DNA from 3 places in the Sorangium sp. So ce131 genome. Region 3 is predicted to be linked to each of the others. Evidence: predicted binding sites of a transcription regulator. Region 3 holds the regulator's gene; each other region holds the start of a gene.
What was found. The regulator HrcA, encoded in region 3, represses chaperone genes, less so after heat shock. The targets are predictions, from matches to a motif close to GNTAGCACTCNCCNNNGGNGAGTGCTANC.
Positions count from the first base shown of each region.

Region 1: a site for HrcA is predicted at 3,280-3,308, ahead of groES (co-chaperone GroES). Genes of this name have one in related genera too.
Region 2: a site for HrcA is predicted at 6,637-6,665, ahead of groES (co-chaperone GroES). Genes of this name have one in related genera too.

Region 1 is NZ_CP150455.1:4,176,304-4,186,275, reverse strand. It holds gene WMF43_RS15455 (MBL fold metallo-hydrolase) at 1-185, opposite strand, end outside; gene WMF43_RS15450 (Crp/Fnr family transcriptional regulator) at 202-858, opposite strand; gene groL (chaperonin GroEL) at 1,081-2,772, opposite strand; gene groES (co-chaperone GroES) at 2,841-3,146, opposite strand; tRNA gene WMF43_RS15435 (tRNA-Gln) at 3,696-3,769, shown strand; tRNA gene WMF43_RS15430 (tRNA-Glu) at 3,809-3,883, shown strand; gene WMF43_RS15425 (glycosyltransferase family 4 protein) at 4,190-5,881, shown strand; gene WMF43_RS15420 (NUDIX hydrolase) at 5,924-6,619, shown strand; gene WMF43_RS15415 (hypothetical protein) at 6,687-7,061, shown strand; gene WMF43_RS15410 (hypothetical protein) at 7,053-8,021, opposite strand; gene WMF43_RS15405 (DNA adenine methylase) at 8,566-9,453, shown strand; gene WMF43_RS15400 (hypothetical protein) at 9,515-9,781, opposite strand.
Region 2 is NZ_CP150455.1:9,298,106-9,308,077, forward strand. It holds gene WMF43_RS33570 (DUF58 domain-containing protein) at 1-639, opposite strand, end outside; gene WMF43_RS33575 (AAA family ATPase) at 658-1,662, opposite strand; gene WMF43_RS33580 (hypothetical protein) at 1,743-3,695, opposite strand; gene WMF43_RS33585 (response regulator) at 4,009-4,908, opposite strand; gene WMF43_RS33590 (hypothetical protein) at 5,056-5,715, opposite strand; gene WMF43_RS33595 (hypothetical protein) at 5,715-6,320, opposite strand; gene groES (co-chaperone GroES) at 6,773-7,063, shown strand; gene groL (chaperonin GroEL) at 7,096-8,724, shown strand; gene WMF43_RS33610 (GNAT family N-acetyltransferase) at 8,843-9,385, shown strand; gene WMF43_RS33615 (TrmH family RNA methyltransferase) at 9,437-9,964, opposite strand.
Region 3 is NZ_CP150455.1:13,661-23,632, forward strand. It holds gene WMF43_RS00040 (hypothetical protein) at 1-165, opposite strand, end outside; gene WMF43_RS00045 (hypothetical protein) at 236-1,036, opposite strand; gene hrcA (heat-inducible transcriptional repressor HrcA) at 1,433-2,476, shown strand; gene WMF43_RS00055 (RluA family pseudouridine synthase) at 2,469-3,458, opposite strand; gene WMF43_RS00060 (response regulator transcription factor) at 3,738-4,634, shown strand; gene WMF43_RS00065 (glycosyltransferase family 39 protein) at 4,741-7,506, shown strand; gene cobA (uroporphyrinogen-III C-methyltransferase) at 7,934-9,625, opposite strand; gene WMF43_RS00075 (DUF4339 domain-containing protein) at 9,736-9,972, shown strand, end outside.

The sequences.
Region 1 (9,972 bases), 4.2 Mb from region 3:
GCGAGCGTGGCCAGATCGCGGATGTGATCGAGGTGCGCATGGCTCACGAGGCACGCCTCGATCCGCATCTGCTCCTTCACCTCGAGCCCGCTCGTCAGCGACCCCGCGTCGATGGCGAGGACGTCGTCCACGAGGAACGCGCACGTCCGATGCTTGGGGGTCTCCCCCCCGTGGCAGCCAACCACCCGGAGTTCCACCGGCTCAGCTCTCTCCACCGAACTTCTGCGGCGTCTCCAGGAATTCTATGAAATCCAGGAAACGCTGCAGGTCGGTCACCACGATCGCGGCGCGTGCTGGCGGCCCGTCCGCGAGCAGCTTCAGCCGGCGGAGCCGGGCCATCACCTCGTCGACGATCGCGAGGTCGACGTCCACCTCGCGCGCGAGGTCCGCGGCCGAGGTGCGGATCCGGATGCCCTCCGGCGTGTGTTGCCCGAACGCCTCGGCGTGGCGCGCGAGGGCGAGCATCACCCGCGCCTTCGGGTCCCGGTGCATGAGGATGTCGACGAGCGCGTCCGCCGCGTCGAGCCGCTTCGCGAGCTTCTTGATGAGCCGGAACGCGATCTCGGCGTTGCTCTGCAGCATGGTCTCCAGCTTCCGCGCCTCGATCACGAGGCAGCGGGACGGCTCGGTGACCGTGGCGGTCGCGTTCCGCGGCTTCTGGTTGAGGATCGCCATCTCGCCGACGAACTCGCCGGGCCCGAGCACGGCGAGCAGCTTGTCCTCGCCCGCGACCGATTTGGTGATCCGAACAGCGCCGGATTGGATGACGAACATGACGTCGCCGGACTCACCTTCGCGGAAGAGCACGTCGCCCGGCACGTACTCGCGGCCATAGCGGGCGAACGACGACTCCGACATTGCGAGGAGTCTAGCGCCCCCCGTGACGGCGGGTCAAAAAGCCAGGCCAAATGCTCTGGCCCACAAAGCGCGAGGGGCCCTCCAAGCGAGCATGCTTTGGAGGACCCCTCACCTGATTCAGCGGGCGCGCCGCGCGCCCTCTGGTCCGGCGCCGCCGCCAGGAGCGCGGCGGCGCCGCCCGCGCCGTGACCCGGCGCGGGCGCGCGCGGCGCGGGCGAGCGCTCAGCCCATGTCGAAGTCGCCCATGCCGCCCATGCCGCCCATGCCGCCCATGCCGCCCATGCCGCCCATGCCGCCCATGCCGCCGCCGGGGGCCCCGCCGGCCGACGCCTTCTCCTTCTTGGGCTTGTCAGCGACGAGGGCCTCGGTCGTGAGCATCAGGCCCGAGACGCTGGCCGCGTTGGAGAGGGCGTGCCGCACGACCTTGGCCGGATCGATGACGCCGCCCGCGAGCAGGTCCTCGTAGGCGTCGGTCGCGGCGTTGTAGCCGAACGTGGCCGCGCCCGTCCGGACCTTCTCGACGACGACCGTGCCGTCGACGCCCGCGTTCTGGGCGATCTGGCGGATCGGCGCCTCGACGGCGCGGCGCACGAGCCGGACGCCGGCGTCGCGCTCGTCGTTGAACTTGAGCGCCTCGAGCGCGGAGGCGGCCCGGAGCAGGGCCACGCCGCCGCCGACCACGATGCCCTCCTCGACGGCCGCGCGGGTCGCGTGCAGGGCGTCCTCGACGCGCGCCTTCTTCTCCTTCATCTCCGTCTCGGTCGCCGCGCCGACCTTCACGACGGCCACGCCGCCGGCCAGCTTGGCGAGCCGCTCCTGGAGCTTCTCGCGGTCGTAGTCGCTCGTGGTGTCCGCGATCTGCTTGCGGATCGCCTCGATGCGGCCCTTGATCGCGGTCTTGTCGCCCGCGCCGTCGACGATGACGGTGTTGTCCTTGTCGATCTCGACCCGCTTGGCCGACCCGAGGTCGCGCACCGTGGCGCTCTCGAGCTTCTGGCCGAGGTCCTCCATGAACGCCGTCGCGCCGGTGAGGATGGCGATGTCCTTCAGCATCTCCTTGCGGCGATCGCCGAAGCCGGGCGCCTTGACGGCCGCGACCTTGATGGTGCCGCGCAGCTTGTTCACGACGAGCGTGGCGAGCGCCTCGCCCTCGATGTCCTCGGAGAGGATGAGCAGCTCGCGCCCCTGCTTCACCACCTGCTCGAGCAGCGGCAGGAGGTCGGCCATGGCCGAGATCTTCTTCTCGTGCACGAGGATGAGCGGGTTCGTGAGCACCGCGGTCATCTTCTCGGGGTCGGTCACGAAGTAGGGCGAGAGGTAGCCGCGGTCGAACTGCATGCCGTCGACGGTCTCGAGCTCCGTCGTCATGCGCTTGTTCTCCTCGACCGTGATCACGCCCTCCTTGCCGACCTTCTCCATGGCGTCGGCGAGGATCTGGCCGATCTCCTTGTCGCCGTTCGCACTGACGGTGGCGACCTGGGCGATCTGGTCCTTGTCCTTGGTGGGCTTCGCGGCCTGCTGCACGGCCTCGATGATCTTCGCGACCGCCGCGTCGATGCCGCGCTTCAGGTCCATCGGGTTATGGCCGGCCTCGACGAGCTTCAGGCCCTCGCCGAAGAGCGCCTGGGCGAGCACCGTCGCCGTCGTCGTGCCGTCGCCCGCCTTGTCGCTGGTCTTCGAGGCGACCTCGCGCACCATCTGGGCGCCCATGTTCTCGAGCTTGCCGGCGAGCTCGACCTCCTTGGCCACCGTGACGCCGTCCTTGGTCACGACGGGCGCGCCCCAGCTCTTCTCGATGACGACGTTCCGGCCCTTGGGCCCGAGGGTCACCTTGACCGCATCGGCGAGCGTGTTGACGCCCTTCAGGATCGCGGCGCGGGCGCCGCGGCTAAAAACGATCTGCTTCGCAGCCATGTCTCAATCCCCTCGCGGCCGCGCGGCCGCATCTGCAACGCTTGCGTTCGGTTGCCTCGCGACCCGGATCACGTCGCGGCCGAGGCGGACTCGGTCACGGCCAGCACGTCGTCCTCGCGGAGGAGCACGTGCTCCTCGCCGTCGAGCTTCACCTCGGTGCCGCTGTACTTGCCGAACAGCACCTTGTCGCCGACCTTGACCTCGAGCGGGCGGACCTTGCCGTCCTTCAGGACCTTGCCGTTGCCGACCGCAACGACGCGCCCCTCGATCGGCTTCTCCTTCGCAGCGTCGGGGATGATGATGCCCCCCTTGGTCTTCGTCTCGCTCTCGACACGCTTGACGACAATCCGATCCTGCAGCGGCCTGATTTTCATGGTGGCTCCCTCGTCATCGGTTGCTTGACCACCGGCCCGCCGGACATCCCGTGCGCCCCCGCAGGCGTGCTCCGCGCGCCTGCCCGCGCGCAGAACGCACAGGACGAGAGCTAAGTGCCCGGGATCACAGGCGCTTGGCACTCTCCCAGGTCGGTGGCTAAACCGCGGCCGAAAGTAAATCAGGCGCCCGGCGCGTCAAGTGGTCGAAAGCAGGCCGGCACGACTTTTCGACGCGCCAGCGACCGCGGCCGGAAGCTAGAATTGTTGGAGTTTTCTGGAGGATGTCGCTCGGCGCGGCGAGACAGAACGTCCTGGAGAGACAAGGCCGCGTCGTGGCGCGTGTGCGAGGTGCGGGAGGTCGTCCTGGGCGGCGGTGGGTGGGAGGGCGCGGCCGGGCGGGAGGCGCGACGGCGACGACCCTGCGCGAAATGCAGCGGATTTTCCGCCCCGAAACGTTTTCTTCGCCGGCCTCCGATTTGATCGCTTGACAACCAGGGCAGCCCGAGTAGATTCCGCGGCCCGTGGCGCTGATGCAGAGCGCTCACCCCTTGGGGGATCGTCTAACGGCAGGACGCAAGATTCTGGCTCTTGCTATCAAGGTTCGAATCCTTGTCCCCCAGCCAGGCCGATCAGCGTAGCTGCCGGCCCTCTCGACAGAACAAGGTCCCATCGTCTAGCGGTTAGGACATCGGCCTCTCACGCCGGTAACGCGGGTTCGATTCCCGCTGGGATCGCCAGCCTCAAACGAGTTTCCTTACCAGCGCTTCGCGACGAGCGGTCGTCGATCGATCAGGTCGCCGACCACGTCGCCCGCGCAGCCCCTCCTGCGTCAGGCTATTTCCGGCGAACGCCGCGGGCGGCCTGAGCCTGGAGGGAGCGGGCTCGACCCGCGGATCACGTCGCGCAGCAGCACGTCGGTCAGGACCTGGCCGCGCACCGTGCTGCCCCTTGGCGCTGGCCCCCCGCTGCGTGCTCCTCATCGTTCCTGTGCGGCGGCGGATGCACAAGCTGGGACGGACGGGGGGAGGACTACACTCGCGGGGATGATGAATCCTCTGGATGAGTTGCCCGCCTCCACCGTCGGGATGTTCCACCACGCGCCGGAACAGGACGGCGTCGTCGTCGGCCGGCAGGTGGCCGTCGATGGGTTCGTCGAGGGCTTGCTCCACCACGGCCGGCGCCACCGGTACGCGCTCTTCCATCCGGGGCGGCAGCGGGCCGCGGGCGAGGGGCAGCTCCCGGACGGCGCGGCGCGCGCGAGCTTCCACGACCGGCGGGAGCTCACGAACCTCGACGGTTTCCGGTTCGCCGCCTGGCACGACGCGCAGTTCGACACGTTCACGCCGTTCGCCCTGCGGGCGCGCGCGGAGGCGCCGTACCCCGTCACCCTCGTCCATCACACGCTGAGCTACGGGGAGCTGCTCCACAACGTGCTGCGGCTGCTGCTCGCGAAGCCGCACAGCTACGACGCCCTCGTCTGCACGTCGCGGGCGGCGCAGCGCGCGCTGGAGCGCCTGATCGAGCACGTCGCCGGGCGCTTCAACGAGGAGCACGGGACGCAGCTCGGCTACCGCGGCCGCTACGAGCTCATCCCCCTCGGCGTCGACGTCGACCGCTACCTCCCCGCGGGCCGCGCGGCGGGCGACCGCGCCGCGGCGCGCGCGCGGTTCGACCTCGAGGACGACGCCTTCGTGCTGCTCTGGGTCGGCCGCCTCAGCCTCATCGACAAGGCCGATCTGCTCCCGCTCGTGCAGGCGTTCGCCGAGCTCAAGGCCAGGAACACGGGCCGCTCGCTGCGCCTCGTCTGCGCCGGGACGGAGCGCGCCGGGGAGCGCTTCGGCGCCGCCGTGGCCGATTACGCGAGGCACGTGGGCGTGGGCGACGACGTCCGCGTGATCACCGAGGGCGCGCGCTTCATGCCCTGGAAGGAGCAGCTCTACCGGGCCGCCGACGTGTTCGTGTCGCCGGTCGACAACATCCAGGAGACCTTCGGCCTCACGCCGATCGAGGCGATGGCCTGCGGGGTGCCGCAGGTCGTGTCCGACTGGGACGGCTACCGCGACACGGTGGTCCACGGGGAGACCGGCTTCCTCGTCCCCACCCTGTGGGCCCCTTGCCAGGGAGAGATCAGCGCGGGGGCGCTGCTCAGCGACTCGGCGTACGATCACCTCGCGCTCGCCCAGTCGGTCGTCGTCGACATGCGCGCGCTCGTGGCGAGCGTCCAGCGGCTCATCGACGAGCCCGCGCTCCGCGACGACATGGGGCGGCGCTCGCGCCGCCGCGCCGAGGAGCTCTACGCGTGGCCGGCCGTGATCGCGCGGTACGAGGCGCTGTGGAGCGAGCTGGCCGAGGAGGCGCGGCGCGCCCCGGAGCCGCAGCGGAGCGGCACGTCCTACGCGACGCTGGATTACGGCGGGTGCTTCGGGCACTACGCGTCGCGCACGCTCGACGAGAGCGCCCTCCTGCGGCTCTCGCCGCGCGGGCGGGAGCTCGTGCGCGGCGCCGCGACCCTGCCGGGGCACTACGCGGCCGAGTGGCAGTACCTGGAGCTCGGCTTGCTGAAGCGGGTCCTCCAGGGGTTCGTGCGCGCCGATGCGACGGGCGCGCCGCTCAGCCTCGGGAGGATCCTCGCGGTGCTGACGAAGGGCACGGGCGAGCCGGCGGCGCGGGATGTCGTCGCCCGACACGTGCTCTTCCTCATGAAGTACGACTTCGTCGAGGAGCACGCGGGGTAGCGAAGGCGCACCGCCGCTCGACTTGCGCTACGCTCGCGCAGCATGGCGGCACAGGACGAGGACGAGCTCTTCGATGTCTTCGATCGCAGCGGCAATCCGCTCGGCATGCGCAAGGCGCGCCGGCTGGTCCACCGCGACGGCGACTGGCACCGGAGCGTCCACGTCTGGGTGATCCTCGAGCGGGAGCCCGACGCCCGCCGGGGCGACGCGGAGCCGTGGGTGCTCTTCCAGCAGCGCAGCCCGGAGAAGGATACCTGGCCCGGCGCGCTCGACGTGGCCGTGGGCGGGCACTACCGCGCCGGCGAGGACCTCGCGGAAGTGCTGCGCGAGGCGGAGGAGGAGATCGGCCTGCCGCTCGCGCCGGGCGACGTGCTCCGGCTCGGCACGCGCCGCCAGCGCGATGACCATGCGCCGCCCATCGTGGACTGCGAGCTGCAGGACGTGCTGCTCGCGACCACCCGCCGCGCGCTCGCGGCGTTCCGCCCCCACCCGGACGAGATCGCCGCGCTGATCTCGCTCCCGCTCGGGGCCGCGCTGCGCCTCGCCCGCGGCGAAGTGCCCAGCGCGACCGGCCTCGTCCGGCGCACGGTGGGCGCGTCGGGCGCCGTGGAGATCGCTCCGCGCGAGGTGCGGCTCGAGGACTTCGTGGTCGCGCGCGACGGCTACTACGAGCGCGCGCTCGAGACCATCCGCCGGCGCCTCGCCGGTGAGACGCCGGCGCTCTGGACGCTCGGCTGAGGCGTCGCTCGCCGATTTCTTGGGCGCCTGCGCCGGGCCAGGCAGAGTCGCGGCCGGAGGCACCCCGATGAAGCAACCGAAGGCTCCGACCGATGTCCCCCGCGACGCCGTGGGGCGCTGCCTGGAGAACGCGACGCTGGGGAGCGGCGTGCGCGCCGTCGCCCTCGCCGGCGAGCAAGGAACGCTGCTCGGCGGCGCGGGCGGCGACGAGGATCTCGCGCTGCTCGCCGCGCTGGGCGCCGGCTGCGCCGACAAGATCTCCGGCTACGCCGAGCTCGACGAGATCGTCGATGCCGTCGCCGGCGGAGACGACTTCTACGCGACGCGCCTCACCGTGTGCGACCGGACGTTCTACCTGGCCTCGATCGGCGCGCGTGTGCCGCGCCAGAACAAGGTCGCCGCGGAGCTCGGCCGCATCCTCGCGCCCGTGCTGTCAGCCTGAGCCGCGGCGCCCCTCCGCGGGCCGCCGGGGGCGCTCGGACGGGCCCGCCGAGGCGAGGAGGAAGCCCTCGGCCCGGTGCGGGGCGAGCCCGCAGCGCGCGTTCATGCGCTTCGCGATCTCGTCGCCCGCCCTGACGAGCGCGTAGAACCAGCGGATCCCGAACCGCTCGTGCCCCTCCCGCAGCGCCGAGGCCTGGAGCGGGGCCCCGAGCCCGCGGCCCCGGTAGTCCTCGCGCAGGCAGGTGCAGATCGGCATCCCGGTCCAGGAGGGCGCCTCGCCCACGTCGGAGATCCAGAGCGGCGGGGCGCCGAGCAGCCCGAGCTGCGCGGCCGCCTCGCGCCCGCCGCCGACGGCAGCCGGCCGCGTCACGACGCACAGCGTGGTGCAGCCGATCAGCGCGCCGCCGGCGTCCCACAAGGCGAGCGTCACGGAGCGCCCCTCGCCGCCGCGCAGGGTCCAGCCCGGGAGCGGCGCGTGGCCGCTCTCGGCCTGGAGCTCCTGGATCGCGGCGACCGCATCCTCGTCGTCGTCCGGCGATACCGGCGCCAGGCGGAGCCCCGCCGGAAACGACCGGAACCGGCCGAGCCCCTGCACGGCGGCGTACACCTCGCCGGCCGGGGCGCCCATCACCGAGAACGCCTCGTCCACGGACAGGCCCGCCTGGCGCAGCGACGCGGCCAGCGCGGGGAGCTCCGGCCGGGGGGCGTGCAGGAGCACGCGCTCGAAGCAACGCACGAGCGTCTCCCGCCGGTCCGGCGGCGTCTCGTGGGCGTGCAGCACGATGAGCGAGCGCCCGTCCGTGGTGATGCCGTCCTGCTCCGCGATCCAGCCGCGCGCGGCGTAGAGGATCCGCTGAGCCCGGTAATCCGCCGCGTCGCCGAAGCAGCCCGGGCCGTCCGCCGGGGCGGCGCGGCGCTGCTGCAGGGCGTCGTCGCGATTGAGGTCGAAGGCAAGCGTCATGGCGGCATTCCTCCAGTCAAACCGGACACGGCGGCTCCTGCGCGAGCCGCGCCACAGGCAACAGGGCGCTCATCGCGCGTCGATCGCGCGAGACCCTGCCGCACCGCTCGGACGAACCGGCGAGATGGCCCGAGGCGGCGGTGTGCAAAGGCGGGAGAACACCGCTCCGGGAGCGGCTGATCAACCCGCGTGACGAGACTTCAACTTATCCTTGCTCCGCCGCCGTGCAAGCGCCGACATGCCGTGATCCGGGGAGCGCCGAGACCACGTCACGCGCCCCGACAATGCGACACAAGACCGCGAAACTACTCAGCAAACCCGCCAGGAACCATTTCGTCCACAAGGCATCTTGCCGCACGTCGCGGACGGGGAGATGGACATAGAACGACCTAGCTCGGCGCGACGAATGGAGCAGCCCGTGGCTGCGGGGGTCGCGGGCGAGGAAGTCGGCCGAGCGAGGCGCCTCGCGCGGGGGTACACGCGCGGCGAGACGGCGGTTGAGGACGATCGCGCGCCCTGGTAGGTTGGCGTCCAGTATTGCGCGATGACCACCGCCCTTGTCACCGAACCCGACAGCGCCGCGCCCCCGCTGCCACGTCCGTTCCTCAAGTGGGCCGGCGGCAAGGGCCAGCTGCTCCGGCAGTTCCAGCCGCTGCTGCCCGCGTCCTACGGGCGCTACTTCGAGCCGTTCGTCGGGGGCGCCGCGCTGTTCTTCAGCCTGCAGCCCGCGCGCGCGACCCTGACGGACGTCAACTCCGAGCTCGTCGACTGCTACCGGGCGGTGCGCGACAGCGTCGAGGAGGTCATCGCCGCGCTGAGCCACCACACCTACGACGAGGCGCACTACTACCGGGTCCGCGACCTCGACCCGGCCTCGCTCTCGCTGCCCGCGCGCGCCGCGCGGACGATCTTCCTGAACAAGACCGGGTTCAACGGGCTGTACCGCGTCAACAGCGCCGGCCGCTTCAACGTGCCTTTCGGCCGCTACGTGAACCCGTCCATCTGCAACCGGCCCCAGCTCCGCGCCTGCTCGGCGGCGCTCCAGAGCGTCGAGCTCGCGGTCCGCGACTTCGAGCGCGTGATCGACCACGCCGAGGCCGGCGACTTCGTCTACCTGGACCCGCCGTACTCGCCCGTGTCGTCGACCGCCAACTTCACCTCCTACAGCGCAGGAGGCTTCAGCTTCCGCGACCAGGAGCGCCTGGCCGCCCTCTTCGCGGCGCTCGACAAGAAGGGCGTCCTGGTGATGCTCTCGAACTCCGATGTCCCCGAGATCCCGCCCCTCTACAGCAAGTTCCGGGTCGACCGCGTCGCGGCGCTCCGGAGCATCAACGCGAAGAGCGACGCCAGGGGCCGCGTGGGAGAGATCGTGATCCGGAACTACACGACCCGGCGGAGCCGCAAGGCCGCGCCGGCGGACAAGGCGGGCTGAGGCGCGCCGGCCGACAAGGCGGGCAAAGGCGCGCCGCCGCGCGCCGTCGCCGGAGAGCGGCTCAGTCGACGGTCTTCGACTCGTGTTTCTCCGGATCGGGGGCGACGCGCTCCTCGGCGTTCGCCATCGCCACCTCGATCTCCTCGTACACCTCGCTCGAGGTGATCTTCTTTCCCGCCGGATCGACGGCCTCCCACACGAAGCCGCGCTGCTCGCCAGGTCGCTCGGGGATCCAGCGGACGCGCAAGGTCCAGCCGCGGATCTCGGCCTGGTAACCGCCCTCCTCGTGATCTCGCTGCCAGGCGGAGACGGTCGGGTGCTTCAGCATCGCGACATCTCCTGTCGGGTGAGAGCAGCGGAACCGGCGGACGACGAGGACAAAGAGGTTGTTCCCGGATGGTGGCGCTCCCCCCCGAGCAACGCCGCCGTCCGGGAACACGGGGAAGGTAGCAGGCGCCTGGCGCGAGGCGCATCAGGCAGGCGTGTGTTCCTCATGAGGCGACACCTTACCTCAGTCCC
Region 2 (9,972 bases), 4.7 Mb from region 3:
GTAGAGGTCGCTGAGGACGACGGCGAGCCCGCGCCGCTTGTGCTGCGCCACGAACGTCTTCATCGCCTCGCCGAGATCGGTCGGGCCGTCCGCCCGCGCCTGCCCGAGGAAGCGGAAGATCCTGAAGATCCGGGCCTTGCCGCGGGTCGACTGCATGCGCCCGCTGATCTCGTCGGTCGCGGTGACGATCGCGATCCGGTCGAGGTTGGCGAGGCCCACGTAGGCCAGCGCCGCGCAGAGGCGCTTCGCGTGCCGCAGCTTCTCGCCGTCGCCGAACGCCATCGACGCCGACGTGTCCACGATGAAGTAGATCGAGAGATCTTCCTCCTCCTCGTAGAGCCTGATGAGGAGCCGATCGAAGCGCTGGTACGCGGCCCAGTCGAGGTACCGGAAGTCGTCGCCGGGCGCGTAGTCGCGGTGATCCGCGAACTCGACCCCGGAGCCGGTCTTCTTGGTCCGCCGCTCCGCGCGCATCGCCCCCGAGAAGACGCGGCGGCTCACCATCGCGAGGTAGTCGAGCTTGCGCTGGAACTCGTCGTCGAAGAGCTCCTCGTCGGAGGCGCCGGCGGACAGCGCGGAGCGCCCGGAGATACGCCGGAGCGGGGCCGCGGCCCTCTTGAACGCGTCGAGGATCCCCATGCTACCTTCGGCGATGCCTCATTTGCTCTCCGGCAAGTGCTTGAGGATCGCCTGCAGCACCTCGTCGGTCTTCACGCCCTCGGCCTCGCCTTCGAAGTTGAGCAGCACGCGGTGGCGCAGCGCCGGCAGCGCGCACGCCCGCACGTCGTCGACGGACGCCGCGAAGCGCCCCTCGAAGAGGGCCCGGATCTTCGCGGCGAGCAGGAGCGCCTGCGCCCCTCGCGGCGACGCCCCGAACTTCACGAACCGCTTCACCATGTCGAGGCTGTCCCCCTCGGTCGGGTGCGTGGCCTGGAGGAGCCGCACCGCGTAGTCCTGGACGTGCTTCGCCACCGGCACCTCGCGGACGAGCCGCTGCATGGCGACGATCCGATCCCTGTTCAGGACGGGCCGCACCTCGGCCGCGCCGGTCCCCGTCGTGCGCTCGAGGATCGCGTTCAGCTCGTCGCGGCTGGGGAACGGCACGTGCAGCTTGAAGAAGAACCGATCGAGCTGCGCCTCGGGGAGCGGGTACGTCCCCTCGCTCTCGAGGGGGTTCTGGGTGGCCAGGACGAAGAACGGCTCCTCCAGCGTGTAGCTCTGCCGCGACACGGTGACCCGGTGCTCCTGCATGGCCTCGAGCAGCGCGCTCTGCGTCTTCGGCGTCGCCCGGTTGATCTCGTCGGCGAGGACGATGTTCGCGAAGATCGGCCCCTTGCGGAACGAGAACGAGCGCTGCCCGCCCGCGCTCTCGTCGATGACCGTGGTGCCGATGATGTCCGCGGGCATCATGTCGGGGGTGAACTGGATGCGCGAGAACTGCAGATCGAGCGCCTCCGCCATCGTCCGCACGAGCATCGTCTTGCCGAGCCCCGGCACGCCCTCGAGCAGCGCGTGCGACCCCGCGAGCATGCACGTGAGCACGCCGTCGATCACCTCGCGGTTGCCGACGATGACCTTGCCGACCTCCTCGCGCAGCTCGCCTATGCGCGCGCCGAACTCGCTCACCTCGGCGCGCGCTGCTTCCTTCGTCTTCTCGGCCATATCATCCTGCTTCGAGCCCGCTGTCGCGGAGCGTCCGTAAGCGTCCGTAGAGGCGCGGTCGTTCGAGCCGCCGGCTCGACTCACTCGCGCGGCCTGATGAGCTGGAAGTACCGGTTCACGTAGAACCGGTATCCGTCAGGGATCTGGTCCTTGTTGATCTGCTGCTCTGCGACGGTGTGGTACTGCGTGAAGACCTTCTTGTAGCCGGTCCCCTTGAACCCCCGCTCGGCGGCGCTGAGGATGACCTCGCTGTTCGACGGCCCCTGCTGGGTGTCGAGCCCCTGCGCCTGGACGTCCTGGGTCCCCATCTTCGGGTCCGTGCGCTGGCCGGCGATCTCGCCGCCGCGGCCGGAGCCGGCGCCGTCGCCCCCGGGCTGGTTGCCGCCGTTGCTGTTGCCCTGGCCCTTGCCCTCGCCGTCCTGCCCCTGGCCGGCCCCGCCGCCGGGCACCGGGATCTTCTTGCCGCCGGGCCCGATCACGAGCTCCTGCCCCTGGCCTTGCCCGCCCTTGCCCTGGCCGCCCTGGCCCGACTGCCCTTGCTGGCCCTCTTGCCCTTCCTGCTCGCCTTCCCCTTGCCCCTTCTGCCCCTGCCCCTGCTGCTCGTCGCCGCTGCCCTGGTTGCCGCCGCGCGCGCGCTTGCCGAACCGGAGCATCCGCGCCATCCGCTGCTTGCCCCCCTGCCCCTGCTGGCGCAGGAGCTCGCGCAGCTCTTCGAGCCGCTGGCGCAGCTCCTCCTTCTCCTTCTCAGACATCTCCTCCTGCTGCATCCGGTTGATGTCCTCGGCGGCCTGCTCCAGGTCGTCCGCGGACATGCCCAGATCCCTCAGCAGGTCCTCGGCGGCCTTGGCGAGCTCGCGATCGAGCCGGTCGAGCTGGCGGCCGGTCCGCTCCTGCTGCTCGGCCTCGCGGTCGAGCCGCTCCAGCTCGCGCTCCTTCTTCTTGAGCAGCCGCTCCTCCTCGGACTTCTGCTGCTCGTTTGCGGGGGCCTTCTGCTTCTGCTTGAGCAGCTGCTCGCGCACCTCCGCCCGCTTCTCGTTGATCGCGGAGAGGGCCTCCTTGCGGCGCGACGCCGCCTCGGCGAGCGCCTTGCGCAGCCGCTCGAGCTCGGCCTTGTCGAGCTTCTGCTTCTTGTCCCGGAGCTTCTCGGCGAGCTCCTTCAGATCCTTCTTCGCCTGCTCGAGGTCCTTCTTCTGGAACGACTCCCCGGCGCTCTTCGTCAGCTCGCTCTTCTTGAGGTCGGCGCCGGTCTCCTTCAGCGCCTCCTCGAGCGCCTTCAGATCGGCCTCGGCCCCCTTGAGGAGCTCGCGCTCGATCGCTTCCATGCGGCGGAACGCCTCGGTCCGCTCGAGGCGCTTGTTGGCGATGTCCTCGATGAGCTGGTTGAACCGCTCGACCGCGGCCTTCATCTCCGGGCTCTGCTCCTGCCGCTCGAGCGCCTTCGCCGCGTCCTTGAAGAGCTCGATGTCGTCGGGCGACATGGTGAGCGCGTCGATGGTCGGCGCGACCGGCGCCTCCCGCCGCGGGGTGCGCACCTCGAGCAGCGCCACCGCGAGCAGGCCGAGGCCCACCGCCGCCGAGGCCCCGAGATCGCGCGGGAACGCGAGCGGCGCGGCGCCGGCGGGGCGCAGCGCGGCGGCGTGCTCGCAGGCGTCGTCGATCGCCGCCTCCATCATCGCGGTCCGCTGCTCCGGGGGCAGCGCCTCGAACGCGAGGGCGTTCGTCAGGCGGTCGTGGAGGCCGTGGTGCCGGTCGAGGGCCGCCGTGCCGGCCCGCGGAGGCAGGCGCCGCAGCATCGCCACGACGACGGCGGCCAGCACGAGCAGGCCCGAGCCGAGGAGGATCTGCCGCGCCCGCGGCTCGCTCAGGTGCCCGGGCAGCGCCTTGTGGACCGCGAGCGTCCCGGCAGCGACCGCCAGCGCGACGGTGAGCGCGCTCGGCAGCGCGCGGAGCGCACGCCCGAAGCGGAGCCTGAGCTCGACCACGAAGGCGGCCCTGCGGATACGGTCCAGGTGGGTGGTGCGAGAGTCGCTCACGGTGCTCGGCGCTCCGGGCGCCCCCCGCGGGGGCCCTCGAGATTGAAACGTCGCGGCATTGTACCTGCTGACGGGTCACGCGCCCGAAAGTTCCGGGGCGGAGCCCGGAGGAGCGCGAGGCCGATACGCGCGGCAAACCCCGACGATTCCCGGCGCGCGGCGGCGTCTTCGCTGCCCGCGTGCCGTCGGCGGAGCGCGGAGGCCACGCCTCGGTGATGAGCCGGACAGACCTCGCGCCCGGCCGAACAGCCGGGCGCGCACATGCGTGGGAGAGCGGGATCAGGCGCGGCGCGCGGCGCCGGCCCGGGTAGGACTACTTCGCCGTCTTCTTCTTGGGTGCCGCCTTCTTGGCAGCCGTCTTCTTCGACGCCGCCGGCTTCGCGGCCGTCTTCTTCGACGCCGCCGGCGCCGCGCCCTTCTTCGACGCCGGCTTCGCGGCCGCCTTCTTCGACGCCGCCGGATTCGCGGCCGCCTTCTTCGATGCCGCCGGCGCCGCGCCCTTCTTCGACGCCGTCGACTTCGCGGCCGTCTTCTTCGACGCCGCCGGCGCCGCGCCCTTCTTCGACGCCGCCGGCTTCGCGGCCGTCTTCTTCGACGCCGGCTTCTTCGTCGCGCCCCGCTTCGACGCCGCCGGCTTCGCGGCCGTCTTCTTCGTCGCCGCCGGGGCGCCGTTCGCCGTCGACCTCTTCCCGGCCGTCGCGCGACCCCCGGAGGCTTGCGTCGGGCGCGGCGGCGGCTCGGATTCGACCTCCTCCACGTCGTCGCCCCCCTCGTCCTCGAGGCTCGCCTGGCCCTTGCTGCCGTTCGATCCGGGCAGCGGCTTCGCGTACCGCGCGAGCGTCTCGCGGACGCGCTCGTCGAGATCCGCGAAGTCGAACGGCTTGTTCAGCCAGGCGTCCGCCGCGAAGAGCGGCGAGGTCATCTCGTTCAGGTTCTCGCCGATCCCGGTGAGCATGATGACCCCGGTGCTCGCGAAGGGCCGGCCGTCGGACGTGTCGCTCTTCAGGCGCTTGCAGATCTCCCAGCCGCTCATGCCGGGCATCATCACGTCGAGGATCACCAGATCCGGCCGGTGCTCGTTCGCGAGGTCCCAGGCGGCATCGCCCTCGGAGGCCTCGATCACCGAGAAACCGAGGTTCCTCAGGTGACGTGCAACAAGGCTCAACATCGCCGGCTCGTCTTCGGCCACCAGCACGCGGGGCGGCGGCAACATGCTCGCGGAAGGCATCGTAGATGCGGATGAGAGTACGTGCGCGCGAACCGGTCAAGAGAGAACGCTTCGCTGCTGCGGCTTCTCAGGCCAGACGGCGGGGCGAGCGCGCCGGCCGACGCGGCGCGCTCGCCGCTCGCCGCTCGCCGCTCACGCTGCACGCGCGAGGGCGATTTTTTCCGTCTGCCCCGCCGCGTAGAAGCGGCGGAGCGCGGCGAGCATCTCGGCGTGCCGGCCGCGGCGGGCAAACTCCGCCTCGATTCGGCCCGCGAAGCGCGCCGCCAGCTCGTTCGCGATCCGGTAACGATCACCCGCCTCCGTGCCCGGGGGATCCGTGAAGGTGATCCGCTCGAACAGGTGCGCGCGGATCCGCGCGGCGCGCTCGGGCGCGAAGCGCCCCGGGCCGGCGGCCTCATCGCGGCGCCGGAGCGGCGGGCCCGGGAGCTCCACCTCGTCCGCCAGACCGCCGTGGACCAGCAGCACGTACTTGTCGACCTCGGCCTGGAGCTCGAGCTCGAGCTGCGTCGTCGGGAGCTCCCTGCGCGCCCGCTCGGCCACGTAGAGGAAGTGGCTCACCCCCTCGACGATCTGGCAGATCTCGTCGAACGTCCCCTGCCGCCCCCGCGTGATCGCGCGGCGCGGCAGGTGCAGCGCCACCTCGAGGTCGCCGCCTGCGTGCCGGATCAGCAGCGCCTCGCGCGCCCCGCCGTCCGTCGGCCGGATGAAGTCATCGACGGCGGGCGCGTCGTCGAGCCCGTACGTCCGGGCGAGGTGCTGCTGGATCCGGGCGGGAAAGGTCTCGCCCTCCATCAGTTGAGCCCGCCCGTGCCGCGGGACGGCACGAGCCCGCGCGCCCCGAGCTCGTCGGCCAGGCGGCTCGATCCGGTGCGAAGCCAGCGCTCGTACAGCCGGAGCACCGCTCGCTCGTCGCGGGCGCCCGAGGCCATCGTTCCGTCGGCCACATCGTTCAGGACGCTCACGAACCGCTCGAACTTCTCGGCCAGCTCCGAAAGAACATCCGGCCCCTGGCCGACGCGCGCGTTGAGGCGCAGCATAGCGGCGGCATGGTGGTAGGCGGTCGACCCGACCCCGACCACGTAGCCGCGGTCGATCCCCTTGAGCTCGATGTGGCCGCCGAAGAAGCCGACCGCGTAGAGCACGCCGTCTCCAAGGTTGCGCAGCCGCTGGAAGCGCTCGGCGCCGGTGGCCTCCAGGGCGTCGCGCAGCAGAAAGGTCAGAGGCTGGTTGAACGTGGATCCGGCGTGCTCATCCGGGTGAGCGAAAGCACAAAGCAGGCTGACGAGGTAACTGGACGCCGCCTCGGTCGCGGCGACGTTCCTCACGCGGAGCGCCTCGTCCACAACCTCCTGGAAGTAGCGGGTCATGCTCGGGGACACGGAGATCGCTTGGCTCACGGGGGCACCTCACTTGCGCGGGTGCCCTGGATACCGACGTAACCCGGGCCACCGCGCGCTCAGGTCAACCAGACACGTCCTGTCGGCCTCCGTCGGGCTGAAGAACGTGAGGGCGCCGCGTCATCGTGCTGCCGCTTGATCGCCCTCATGCCCTCACTTTAGCCCGCGAGCCTCACCGAGCCCAGCTTCACGTCCCGCACTTTCCTTGCGATCTCCAGGACTTACAGCCACCCTCGGGCCTGGCTGCTAACGCGCGAAGCCCCGGTCTCTGCCGCGCTTGACACGCCCGAGGGGGTGGCTATCTTCGGCGCCGCTCGCTAGCACTCGTCGGAAGCGAGTGCTAGCAAAGTGCCCAGACTGCAATCGTGGGGACCTCGCGGCTGCCTGTCCGGCTGCCTGGTGGCCCTGCCGTTTCGTGGGACGCGGCGCTCGTCCCCGGAGGATTCGCAAGCATGAAGATTCGACCGCTCCAGGACCGCGTGATCGTTCAGCGCGTGAAGGAAGAGGAGAAGACCAAGGGAGGCCTCTTCATTCCGGACACCGCGAAGGAGAAGCCGATCGAGGGCACGGTCATCGCCGTCGGCAACGGCAAGGTCGGCGAGGACGGTACCGTGCGGAAGCTCGACGTCAAGGAGGGCGATCGCGTCCTCTTCGGCAAGTACTCGGGCACCGAGGTGAAGATCGACGGCGAGGAGCACCTCATCCTCCGTGAGGACGACATCCTCGGCGTGATCGAGAAGTGACGCGGGCGACAGCAGGAACTTAGGAGAGACACATGGCAGCCAAGGAAATCATCTACAACGAGTCCGCCCGCAGCATGATCCTCGCGGGCGTCAACGCCCTCGCCGACGCCGTCAAGGTCACGCTCGGCCCGAAGGGGCGCAACGTCGTCATCGAGAAGAGCTTCGGCTCGCCGACGGTCACCAAGGACGGCGTCACCGTCGCCAAGGAGATCGAGCTCGAGAACCGCTTCGAGAACATGGGCGCCCAGATGGTCCGCGAGGTCGCCTCGAAGACGAGCGACATCGCCGGCGACGGGACGACCACCGCGACCGTGCTCGCCCAGGCGATCTACCGCGAGGGCTCCAAGCTCGTCGCCGCGGGCCACAACCCGATGGAGATCAAGCGCGGCATCGACAAGGCGGTCGAGGCGATCGTCGAGCACCTCCGCGGCTCGGCCAAGCAGACCAAGGACGCGAAGGAGATCGCGCAGGTCGGCACGATCAGCGCGAACGGCGACGAGACGATCGGCAAGCTCCTCGCCGACGCGATGGAGAAGGTCGGCAAGGAGGGCGTGATCACGGTCGAGGAGGCCAAGAGCGCCGACACGACCCTCGACGTGGTCGAGGGCATGCAGTTCGACCGCGGCTACCTCTCGCCGTACTTCGTGACCGACCCCGAGGCCATGAAGGCGACCCTCGAGGACGCGTACATCCTCATCTCGGAGAAGAAGATCTCCAACATGAAGGATCTGCTCCCGGTGCTCGAGGCGATCGCGAAGAGCCAGAAGCAGCTCCTCATCATCGCCGAGGACGTCGAGGGCGAGGCGCTCGCGACCCTCGTCGTGAACAAGCTCCGCGGCACGCTGCACTGCGCGGCCGTGAAGGCGCCGGGCTTCGGCGACCGCCGCAAGGAGATGCTCAAGGACATCGCCATCCTGACGGACGGCCAGGTGATCGCGGAGGAGCTCGGGCTCAAGCTCGAGAACGTCACGATCAGCGACCTCGGCCGCGCCAAGACGGTCATCATCGACAAGGACAACACCACGATCGTCGGCGGCCAGGGCAAGAAGGACAAGATCAAGGCCCGGCAGCAGGAGATCCGCGCCCAGATCGAGCACACCACGAGCGACTACGATCGCGAGAAGCTCCAGGAGCGGCTCGCGAAGCTCGTGGGCGGCGTCGCGGTGGTCAAGGTCGGCGCCGCGACCGAGACCGAGATGAAGGAGAAGAAGGCCCGCGTCGAGGACGCGCTCCACGCGACCCGCGCGGCCGTCGAGGAGGGCATCGTCCCGGGCGGCGGCGTGGCGCTCATCCGCGCGCAGAGCTCGCTCGAGAAGATCCAGGTCAACGACGAGCAGCGGTTCGGCGTGAACATCATCCGCCGCGCCATCGAGGAGCCCCTCCGCCAGATCTCCGCCAACGCGGGCGAAGAGGGCTCGATCGTCGTGCAGAAGGTCCGCGAGGGCAAGGACTCGTTCGGCTACAACGCGGCCTCGGGCGACTACGGCAACCTGCTCGAGATGGGCGTCATCGATCCGGTCAAGGTCGTCCGGTCGGCGCTCCAGAACGCGGCCAGCGTCGCCAGCCTGATGCTCACGACCGAGGCGCTCATCGCTGAGCGGCCGAAGGAGGAGAAGCCGGCGGCCGGCGGCGCCCACGCGGGCCACGGCCACGACTTCTGATCGAGGTCCGGGCAGCTAGCCTGGCGGGCGAGGGCCGGCTTCCCCTGGGAAGTCGGCCCTTCGTCCTTTCGACTTCCGGCAGGCGGCGACGCGTGATCTGATCCGCCGCAGGTTCGCGATGAGCACCCTTACCACCGAGCGCCTAGAGCTCACTCCGGTCTCGCTGCCCCTGCTCGAGGCGGTCATCCGCGGGGATCGCCGCGAGGCCGAGGCCCTGTCCGGCGCGCGATTCCCCGAGGCCTGGCCGGGGCGCGCCCTCGTCGAGCGCGCCTTCAGCTCGCCGCTCGACCGGCTGCGCGAGGACCCGGACGCCTTCCTCTGGGGCACGCGGCTGATGGTGACGCGCGAGCAGGAGGAGCGCGTCGTCGTCGGCAGCGTCGTGCTGAACGGCCGGCCCGACGGCACCGGCACCGTGGAGATCGGCTACGGCGTGGAGGGCAAGTCGCAGGGGCTGGGCTACGCGACCGAGGGGTCGCGCGCCGTCCTGCACTGGACGCTGCAGCAGGCGGGGGTGACGCGCGTGATCGCCACGACGCCGTCCTGGCACCGCGCGTCGCTCCGGGTGATCGAGAAGCTCGGGATGCGCCCGGCCGGGACGCTCGAACACGACCTGCTCGGCGAGCTCCTCGTGTTCGAGCGCTTCCGCGAGGTGCGCGCGTAACACGCCACGCGCCGCGCGCCCGGGCGCGGGCCGCCCCTGGGCCGGCGCGGGTCACGACCCCGCGCGCGTCACGCCCCCGCGCGGGTCGCGCCGCCGGGCCCACTCGCACATGGTCATGCCCGCGGCGATCGCCACCGGGTACGAGTGGTTGATCCCGTACATGGGGATCGCGATCACGTCGTCGCACGCGTCGAGCAGCACCCGCGGCAGGCCGTCGTCCTCGCTGCCGAAGAGGAACACGAGCCCGTGCGGCAGCGGGGCCTCCCAGAGGGTCCGCCGCGCGTGGTCGCGCTCGACGCCGATGAGCGGACGGCCGCGCGTGGCCTCGAGGAAGGCCGCTTCGTCGGGGCACTCGACGAGGGTCTCGTACTTCTGCATGCCCATCGCGGCGCGCTCGTAATAGGGCTCGGTTCCGATCAGGAAGATCTCCCGCACGAGGAACGAGTGCGCGACGCGGATGATGGCGCCGATGTTGAACGGGTTCTTCGCGCGGCAGACCGCGACCGAGAAGTCGTTCCGCAGCGGCGCGAGCTCCTCGCGGATCTCCTGGGTGGTCAGCCCGAACGGCGGGATCTTCACGGCGCCGG
Region 3 (9,972 bases):
GATCCTGCTGGCGCCGAAGTTCGAGAACAGGAACCAGCGCAGGCCCGGGCTCGCGTTGACGGGGCCGCTCAGGCACGGGCAGCCGACGAACGTGAACGACAGCGCGAGCGCGGCGAGCCCCAGCGCGGCGGGCGCGTGGGGGCGGGAAGCTCTTCGTGCGGGCACGCGGGTTAACATAGCGGGTCGACCTCGGGGCGAGAGCGGGTTTGCGCCCGGGAGGGAGGCCTCTCCCGGATCAGCGCACGAGATGCCATTGGACGCCGGGGGTCACCTCGAGATGCAGGTGATTTTTGTGCGCTCGGTCGTAGTTGGGGGTCAGGATCGACGTGAAGATGTGCTGGTCCACGGCCTCGCAGACGATGGACCGCAGCTCCCGTGTCGCGGCGTCCGCGGCGGGGCCGCGCCCCCCGCGCCCCCCGCGGCCGGCCGCGCCGGACCTCCCGGCCGCGCCGGCGCGCTCCCCGCAGACCGGCGCGCCGCGCCTGCCGTCGAAGTCGCGCTCGATGTCGAGCCACTCCTCGGCGGGGCCGCCGCCCTCGCGCTCCTTGACGAGCCGGTAGACGTCGATGGCGAGCCCGCCGGGGTGCCTCGTGGCCAGCTTGCCTTCCGGCCACGTCTTGGGCGGCGGCCGCCAGGCCGAGTACATCAGCACCTCGTCGACGTCGTGCACGCGCAGGATCCGGCTGAAGTCCGACAGCGCGAGCGCGAGGCGGCAATCGAAGACGTCGTTCGGGTTCTGCGCGCGCCGGTGGGCCGGCTCCGCGGTCCGGTAGAGGACCCCGCCGACCCCCTGCGTCAGCCGCACCGGCGCGAGCACGCCGGGCGCGCGCGGCACCGGCTCGAACGCAATCTTTCGCTGGACGAGCGCCTCCCGGCACTGCCCCGCGCTCATGGCCGCGTACCGCGCCGACGGGTGCCTGGCCCAGTCCTGGTGGAACTTCACCTTGGGCCTGCCCTGCGCGCTCGGCGCCGCGGCGAGCGGGCCGAGCACCAGGGCGAGCGCGCAGGCGATGGCGACGTGACGTGCGGGCGGCATCGTGGCGGAAACCGTGGCGGAACAGTACGAAACAGCGCGAAACAGCGCAAAGCAGTGCGAAACAGCGTAAAACTGCGCGAAACAGAGTGAAACAGCGCGAAACAGCGGCGCGCGGGTGCTCCGAGGAAAGGGAAGCCCCGGTTCACCCGGGGGCGAGCGGGCACGCCAGGATCACCGCGAGGGGGATGCGCGGCGGCCGCGCCCATCCTATAGCGCGCCATTTGACCGGGCCGCGCGATCGCCTCAAAATAGGAGCCTATGCGCCTGTGGGCTCAGCGCCCGCTCGCGCGTCTTGACGTATGGGAGCGAAGGTCCGGTCCGAACGGCTTCCCGGTCCGGGCATGCCCTGGTCCAGGCAGCCACTGGCGGCGCGGTCGTGCGCCGCACGCAGTTGACATGGGTGATCTTTCCAATCGCGCTCGAAAGATCCTGTTCGCCGCGGTCACCGAGTTCATCGCGACGGGCGACCCTGTGGGCAGCAGGACGCTCGCGCGCAAGTACGGGCTCGATCTCTCCGCGGCCTCGATCCGCAACGTGCTCGCCGACCTCGAGGAGGCCGGCTACCTCCACCAGCCGCACACCTCGGCGGGGAGGATCCCGACCGATCGCGCGCTCCGGCTCTTCATCGACGCGCTCGTCGAGCTCCGGACGCTCTCGCCCGAGCAGCAGGCTGAGCTCAGCGCCCGCTTCGCCGAGATCTACGCGGTGGCGAGCGACCCGCTCCGCGAGACGGGGCGTTACCTCTCCGAGCTGTCCGGCGCCGCCGCGGTGGTCGCGGCGCCGCGGGCGGAGATCCGCGCGCTCGCGCAGCTGCGCTTCATTCCGACGAAGCCCGGGCAGCTGCTCGCCGTGCTCGTCTTCGCCGACGGCTCCGTCGAGAACCGCTTCATCTCGATCGACGGGCCGATCGACGAGGGCGAGCTCACCCGGATCCACAACCTGCTCACCGACGTCATCGAGGGGCGCACGCTCGGCGAGATCCGGGATCTCTTCGCCCGCCGCCTCGCGGACGAGCGCCTCCAGATCGACGCGCTGAGGCGCCGCGCCTTCGAGCTCGGCAGCAAGGCGATGGCCGACGTGACGCGGCGGAGCGAGGTCGTCATCGAGGGGCAGAACCGCCTGATCGACCTGCCGGAGTACGCCGACGTCGACCGGCTCAAGAAGCTGATGAAGGCGCTCGAGGAGCGCGAGGAGCTCGTCGATCTGCTCGACCGGACCCTCGCCGCCGGCACGGGCGAGGTCACCGTCTTCGTCGGCAGCGAGGCGGGCGATCTGGGCGGAGGGCAGCTCAGCCTCGTCGCCGCGCCCTACATGGAGAACGGGCGCATCGCCGGGACGGTGGGCGTGCTCGGCCCGACGCGGATGGACTACGCGAAGGTGATGCCGCTCGTCGACGCGACCGCCGCGGCCATGAGCGAGGCCCGCGGCAAGGTCAAGTAGCGCCCTGCCGCGCCGGCCTGCGGAGCCGCTCGAGCACGGCGTCGAAGTCGGGGGGCGGCGGCGCCTGGAACCGCATCGGCCGGTCGTCGGCGGGGTGGTCGAAGCCGAGCTCGGCGGCGTGGAGCATCAGCCGCGGCGCCGGGAGCCTCGGCCCGCGGTGGTCGCGCACGTAGACCGTCTCGCCGACGAGCGGGTGCCCGGCCTCCGCGAGGTGGATCCGGATCTGGTGCGTGCGCCCCGTCTCGAGGCGACAGGCGATCAGCGTCACGCCCGGGGCGCCGGCCTCGCCGTCGGGCCCCCGGAGCGTCTCGATCGGCTCGACGTGCGTCACCGCGAGCTGCCCCTCTCGCCGCCCCGCCCGCGCCGAGCCGCGCAGCCCGTCGCCCCGATCCTCGACGAGGTAGCTCCGGTAGGTGCCGCGCGGGACGGCGCCGTGCGCGAGCGCCAGGTACTGCCGGTGCATCGAGCGCACGCGGAGCTGCTGCGCGAGGTGCTTCTTCGCGGCGAGCGTCCGCGCGAAGACGAGCAGCCCGCTCGTGCCCTTGTCGAGGCGCTGCACCACGCCGAGCGGCGCCCGCCCGCGCAGCCGGTCGCGGTGGGCCAGCACCTCCCGCACGAGCGCGTCGAGCGTCGCGGCCTGCTCCGCCGGGTCCTCGTCGCCGTACGGGATGGTGCTCACCCCGGCGGGTTTGTTCACCACGACGACGCTCGCGTCCGCGTAGACCACGAGGTCGCCCTCGAGCTTCCGCCGCCGCACGGTCTCGGGCCGGGGCGCGCGCAGGCGGACCTCGATCCGCTCGCCGCCGAGCACCCGCCGCCTCGGGCTCGTCGCCACGGCGCTCCCGACCAGGACCTTGCCGGTCTCGATCAGCCGGCGCGCGTCCGACCAGGAGACGGACGCGAGCGCCCGGAGCGCGCCGTCGAGCGGCCGCCGGTCGAGCTCCGCCGGCACCGTCCAGCTGCCGTCCTGCGGCGGTCGCACCGGCGGCTCCGGGGTGGCGTCGGCCGGTTCAGCGTCGGTCGCAGGCGGGTGGGGCGGGCGGGGCGGGGGCGCGGCGGGTCGGGGCGGGCGCATGGGGGGTCACGGGGGGCGCCTCGCTCGACCCGCCAGCGCGGGACCGGGCTCTACCGCCGAGATCGCGCGCAGTTGCAGGGCCCTCGGGGCGAAACACACCGCGAATGTTGACACATCGCGCGACGGGGGCCGAAGATATCCAGCGCCGTCCTCGCTTTCTGGCGCCATCTGAGAGGAGACCCGTTCGTGGCCAGCACCCTTCTCGCCGTAGACGACAGCGTGACCATGCGCAAAGTGCTCGAAATCACCTTTGCGGGTCAGGATTTCCGCGTCGTGACGGCGAGCAGCGCCGACGCTGCGCTGCAGAAGCTCAAGAGCGACAAACCCGACCTGGTGATCGCCGATGTCACGCTCGAGCCGAAGAACGGCTACGAGCTGTGCAAGGCGATCAAGCAGGCCTCACCGGCGACGCCCGTCCTGATCCTGTCGTCCAAGCAGAACCCGTTCGACCCCGCGAAGGGGTCGAGCGCGCAAGCTGACGACCACATGGACAAGCCGTTCGACACGCAGCAGATGATCGACAAGGTCAAGAAGCTGCTCGCGTCGCGCGGCGAGGCGAAGCCGGCCGCGGCCGCGGCGGCCGCTCCCGCAGCGGCGCCCGCGGCCGCGCGCACGCCCGCGGCGCAGCCCGCCGCGGCGCAGCCTGCGGCAGCTCAGCCCGCCGCGGCAGCTCAGCCCGCTGCGGCAGCTCAGCCCGCCGCGGCGACGAGCCCGCTCCAGCGCGCGAAGACGCTCATCTACACCCCCAACGCGCCGGCCACCAACGCGGCCCCGGCTCAGGCCTCGGCCCGGACGGCGCCCAGCGCCTCGCCGAACGTCCCGGTGACGACGACGATGGCGTTCACGCCGACGCCGGTCTCCGGCGTGCCGAAGACGGCGGCGGGCGGGGCGGTCGCAGCCGCCACCGCCGCGCAGCTCAATGGCGGGGTCGCGAGCAAGCTCGAGGGCCTTGGCCTCACCGCGGAGCAGGTGGACGCCGTGATGGCGCTCTCCCGCGAGGTCGTGGAGCGCGTGGTCTGGGAGGTCGTGCCGGTCCTCGCGGAGACGATCATCAAGGAAGAGATCGCGCGCCTGACGAAGTAGCCGCGCGCCGCGGCGTGGATCGCCGCGCGGGGGGGCCCCGCGGCTTTTCCCGGCGACGCGGAGTTGCTAGGCCAGGGCTGCGCCCCGGTTCGCGATCGGCGCAGCCATGAGCGACACGCACGACAAGGGCAGCGGTGCGCCCGAGGGCAGCCGCGAGCAGGCGACCGCGATCGACGAGGCCGACGCCGAGGAAGCGCGGCTCGTCCCGCAGGGCAACCCGCTGCGCCTGCGCGGCGCAGCCGTGTTCGCCGCGGGCGCGCTCGCGGCGTTCGTCGTCATGGCGCTCGCGCCGCAGTACCGCTGGGGTGTCCCGCTCGGCGCGCTCGCGGTCGCCGTCGCGACGCTCGGGCTCCTCGACCTGCTCGGCACGTTCGACGATCCGCCCGAGCGCGTCGCCGCGAGCGTCGGCGTCCGCGCGCTGCTCGGTCCGCTCGTGTTGCTCGGGGGCGCGCTCGCGGCGCTCTTCGCCCTGATCGCGCTCAGCGTGGCGGGGTACCTCCCGCCGACCCCTTTCTCGGGTGACGGCGCGCCCCCGCTGGCCTCGCTGGCGGCGTCGGCCGTCGCGATCCCCGCCGCGTTCCTCGCGGCGGTGGTCGGCGCCTTCCGGCTGTTCGAGCGCCTCGGCCCGTACCGGGTCGACGAGTCGGGCGCGCCGCGCCCCCTGCACCGGCGGCACGGCTTCTGGCTCGTCACCCTCGTCACGTTGCTCTACCTGCCCATGCTCGGGAGCCACTCGCTCACCGATCCGTGGGAGACGCACTACGGCGAGGTCGCGCGCGAGATCCTGGCGAGGAACGACTGGATCTCCCTCTGGTGGGCGCAGGACGGCTGGTTCTGGTCGAAGCCGGTGCTCGACTTCTGGATGCAGGCGCTCGCCATGGCCGCGTTCGGGGTCCGCTACCGCTCCGGGGAGATGCTCTCGGCCGCCGCGGAGGGGCGCACGCCGTGGCCGGAGTGGGCGGTCAGGCTGCCCATCTTCGCGCTGACGCTCATCGCCGCGGTCCTGCTCTACAAGGCGATCGCGAGGACCTTCAGCCGCCGCGCGGGGCTGCTCGCCGGCGTCGTGCTCGCCACGATGCCGCAGTGGTTCCTCGTCTCTCACCAGACCATGACGGACATGCCGTTCGTCGCGACGATGTCCGCGGCGATGGCGCTGCTGCTGCTCGGCATCCACACCGACGAGGCCGAGGAGGCGCGCGTCTACCGGGTCGAGCTCGGCCGGCTCAAGGTGGGCCTCTCCGCCTACCACCTCGTGCTCGGGGCCATCATCGCCTGCGCGTTGCCGCAGATCCTCTACCTGCTCTCGCGCCACGTGGAGATCAGCCCGGCGCCCTTCGACGTGAAGCTCCACCGGGACGTCTTCAGCGCGGGCTCGCCGGGCAACTGCGAGCTCCCCGGCAACGAGGCCTGCCGCGCGTTCCTGCCCGTGTTGCCCGGCCTGCAGCCCGTGCTGCAGGCGCTCATCTGGGCGCAGACGCTCGGGATCGTCCTCTACGCCAGCTGGGGCGAGCGGCGCCTCCAGCGGCTCCTCTTCCTCGCGGCGTGGTTCTTCGCTGCCCTGTCCACGATGGCGAAGGGGCCGGCCGGCTTCGGTCTCCCGGTGCTCTGCGCGCTCGCCTACGTCGTCGTCTCCCGCCGGTACCGCGACCTGCTCAGGATGGAGATCCCCGTCGGCCTGCTCGTGCTCGCCTGCGTCGCGTTGCCCTGGTTCATCGCGATGTACGCGCGGCACGGCCAGCCCTTCACCGACCGGCTCCTGTTCCACGACATGTTCAAGCGCGCCTTCACCCACGTGCACGACACGAACGAGGGCGACGACGTGAGCTTCCGCTACTACGTGTGGCAGCTCGGCTACGCGATGTTCCCCTGGACGGGGCTCGTGCCCGCCGCGCTCGTAGGGTGGCTCCGGCGGCGCGAGGGGGGGATCACGACGGCGGGCGGCATGACGACGGCGGGGGGAGACACGAGCAGCTCCGGCTCGGCCGACGCCCGGAAGACCGACGCCTCGGTGTTTCTGGGGATGTGGTTCCTCTTCGGCTTTGCGCTCTTCTCGCTGATGCTGACGAAGTTCCACCACTACATCCTGCCGGCCATCCCGCCGGCGGCGATGCTCACGGGGATCCTGCTCGACGACATGCTGCGCCTGGAGGGCGCGGGGGGGCTCGTGCGTCGCCTCGACGGGGCCGCCTTGCCGGCGCTCTCGGCGCGCGCCCGCGCGGCGGTCGGCTACGAGCGCGCGATGCTCGGGGCCGTCGCGATCGCCGCCGCGATCCTGGTCTTCTTCGTCGGACGTGACCTCGCGATGGCGCGCGAGGGGCAGCCGAGCCAGGCGAGGCTGCTGCACCTGTTCACGTACAACTACAAGCGCCCCTGGCCGCCGTCGCTCGACTTCTCCGCGGCGCTGTGGGCCTTCACCGCCGGCGCTGCGGCGCTGACCTTCCTGCTGGGGGTCGCGCGGCTCCGCCGCCACGTCCTTTACGCCCTCCTCTCGCTCGCCGTCGTGTTCACGGCCTGGGGGCTGGACGTGTACTTCGTGCGCACGTCGCCGCACTGGGGCCAGCGCGAGACGTTGCTCGCCTACGTGCGCGCGAGCCGCGAGGTTCCGGGGCCGCTCGTCGCCTACCAGATGAACTGGAAGGGCGAGAACTTCTATGGCGGCAACAGGCTGGCGACCTTCGTGTCCACCGGAAAGAAATTCCAGGACTACATCAATGAGCAGAAGAAGAAGGGCGTGAAGACCTTCTACTTCGTCACCGAGCACGGGCGCACCAACTCGCTCTCGAACGAGCTCGGCGGCCCCCGCATTTTCGAGAAGCTCACTTCCCTGGAGCTCAACAACAAATTCCTCGTGGTTCGCGCAACCTTCGAGTGAGCCGGACGGCGGCTGTTCTCGCGCGCTCTCAGCCCACCGGGCTGTCCAGCTGTGCTGCTGTACACCTGCTCCGCCGTGAGGAGAGCTGTTGCGGCGTGCGACAGCTGCGCCGTCAGGAGGGGCCTTGCACGTCTGTCGTCGTGAACGCGCAATAACGCAAGGAGATCCCCGTATTGATGGTCCAAGTGTCCGAAATTATTGCAAGAAGGTGCGGGCACGCCTCCTGCTCTATCCGTGGGCGAGCGTCGCAGCGGAGACCTTCCCCCCCCCAGGTCCGCTGTGACGCTTTTTTGATTTCATAGGCCTCACAAGAGCTGCTCCGCGCAGCGCGAGCTTTTGCTGCGCTGGGTCGGCGGCGCCAGGCCTTCTGTCTCGGGATCTCGCTGCGCGGCGGGCTGGCCCCGCCGCGCGTCGCGCAGCGCCGGGGCTAACCGGCGGCGGCAGCGCCGGCCTGCTGGGCGGCAGCGAAATGGCGATCCAGCGCGTCCAGGAGCCCCGGCACGGTGCTCACCTCGGCGGTCACGCCGACCCGGAGCCCTCGCTTCTCGGCCGTCGCGGTCGTGATCGGTCCGATGCTCGCGACGAGCACGCGCTCGAGCCGCGCCGGGGCGACGTCGCCGAGCAGGTCGCAGAGGCTGTCGACGGTGCTGCTCGACGTGAGCAGCACGACGTCGATCTGCGCCGCGTCCAGCGCCTGGAGCAGCTCCTCCCGGCGCTCGGCCGACGCGGGGCGGGTCTCGTAGACGGGCACCACGTCGACCTCGCAGCCGGCCGCGCGCAGCCGCTCGGGGAGCACCTCGCGGGCCACGAGCGCGCGCGGGATCAGGACCCGGACCGGCGAGGACGCCCCCCGGCGGTCGGCCAGCACGGGGTCGGCGAGGATGGCCTGCGCGAGCTCCTCCCCGCGGAACTCCTTCGGGACGATGTCGGCCCGGACGCCGCGCCCGGCGAGCGCCGCGGCGGTCCCGACGCCGATCGCGGCGAGGCGCGCCGCGCCGAAGGCGCGCGCGTCGAGGCCGAGCCGGTCGAGCTCCGTGAAGAAGCAAGCCACCCCGTTCTCGCTCGTGAACACGACCGCGTCGTAGCGGCGCAGCCCGCGCGCCGCCTCGGTCACGCGCGCCGGGTCGGGCGGCGGGTGGATCTCGATGGTCGCGAGCTCCACCGCCTCGGCGCCCCGCAGGCGGAGCAGCCTCGACGTCGAGCGCGCCTGGTGGCGCGGCCGGGTCACGAGCACCCGCTTGCCGAACAGCGGCTTCCGGTCGAACCAGCGCAGCGCGTTGCGCAGGCCCGTGACGGCGCCGACCACGATCACCGCCGGGCTCGTCAGCCCCTCGTCCCGCGCGCGGCGGGGCAGCTCGTCGAGGCGGCCCGAGACCACGCGCTGCTCGGCGCGGGTGCCCCACTGGATCGCGGCGGTCGGCGTCGACGGGTCGCGGCGCCCCGGCCCGATCAGCCCCTCGACCACCGCCTCCAGCGCCTGCATGCCCATCAGGACGCAGATGGTTCCGCGCACCGAGGCGAGCTCGCTCCAGTCGAAGGGCCTGCCCGCCCGGGTGACGCCGCTGACGAACATCACGCTGGAGGCGATGTTCCGGTGCGTCACCGAGATGCCGGCGTACGCCGTCGCGCCGAGCGGAGAGCACACGCCCGGCACGACCTCGAAGGGCACCCCGGCCCGCGCGAGCGCCTCCGCCTCCTCCGAGCCGCGCCCGAACAGGAACGGATCGCCGCCCTTCAGGCGGACGACGCTGCGGCCCGCGAGCCCGAGCGCGACGAGCTCCGCGTCGATCTCGGCCTGCTTCGCGTCCTTCAGGACGCGATCGCCGCCGCGCTTGCCCACCGAGCGCACCTCGGCGCCCTCCCGCACCCCGCGCAGCAGCGCGGGATGGACGAGCTCGTCGTGCAGCACGACCTCGGCCGTGGCGAGGAGCTCCGCCCCGCGCAGCGTGAACAGCCCGGGATCCCCCGGGCCCGCGCCGACGAGGTACACGACGCCCCGCCTGGCCGCGCCCGGCGCGTCCCCAGCGAGCGACGCGGGCGCGACGCCGTGGCCGCCGTCGGAAGGGTCGAACCCCCCGGGCAGCGCCGTCAAACTGCCGTCGTTCTCTCGTTCATTCATGGCAGACGTTGATTGTCATAGCGATTCTGCGGTTAGGTTGACCCGGTGCGTTAGAGGTATAGAATCGCACCCGCTCGATTCAACGCCCGACGGTTTCTGGAGACCATTCGATGAGATCTGTGAAACTGTTCGATGAACTGCTGAGCGCGGAGCGCGGCTTTCCAGACCGGTGGTACGTCAGCAACGGGGAGCAATCGGTCGGGCCCGTCAGCCTCGACCAGCTCGCGCGCGGCATCGAAAGTGGAATGGTCCCGCTGGACAGCTTCGTCCGCAATGACGCATGGACCGTCTGGTGCCCGCTCTCCGACATTGCAATGGTCACGGTCGTGGCCTCCGGGGCGCCCGCG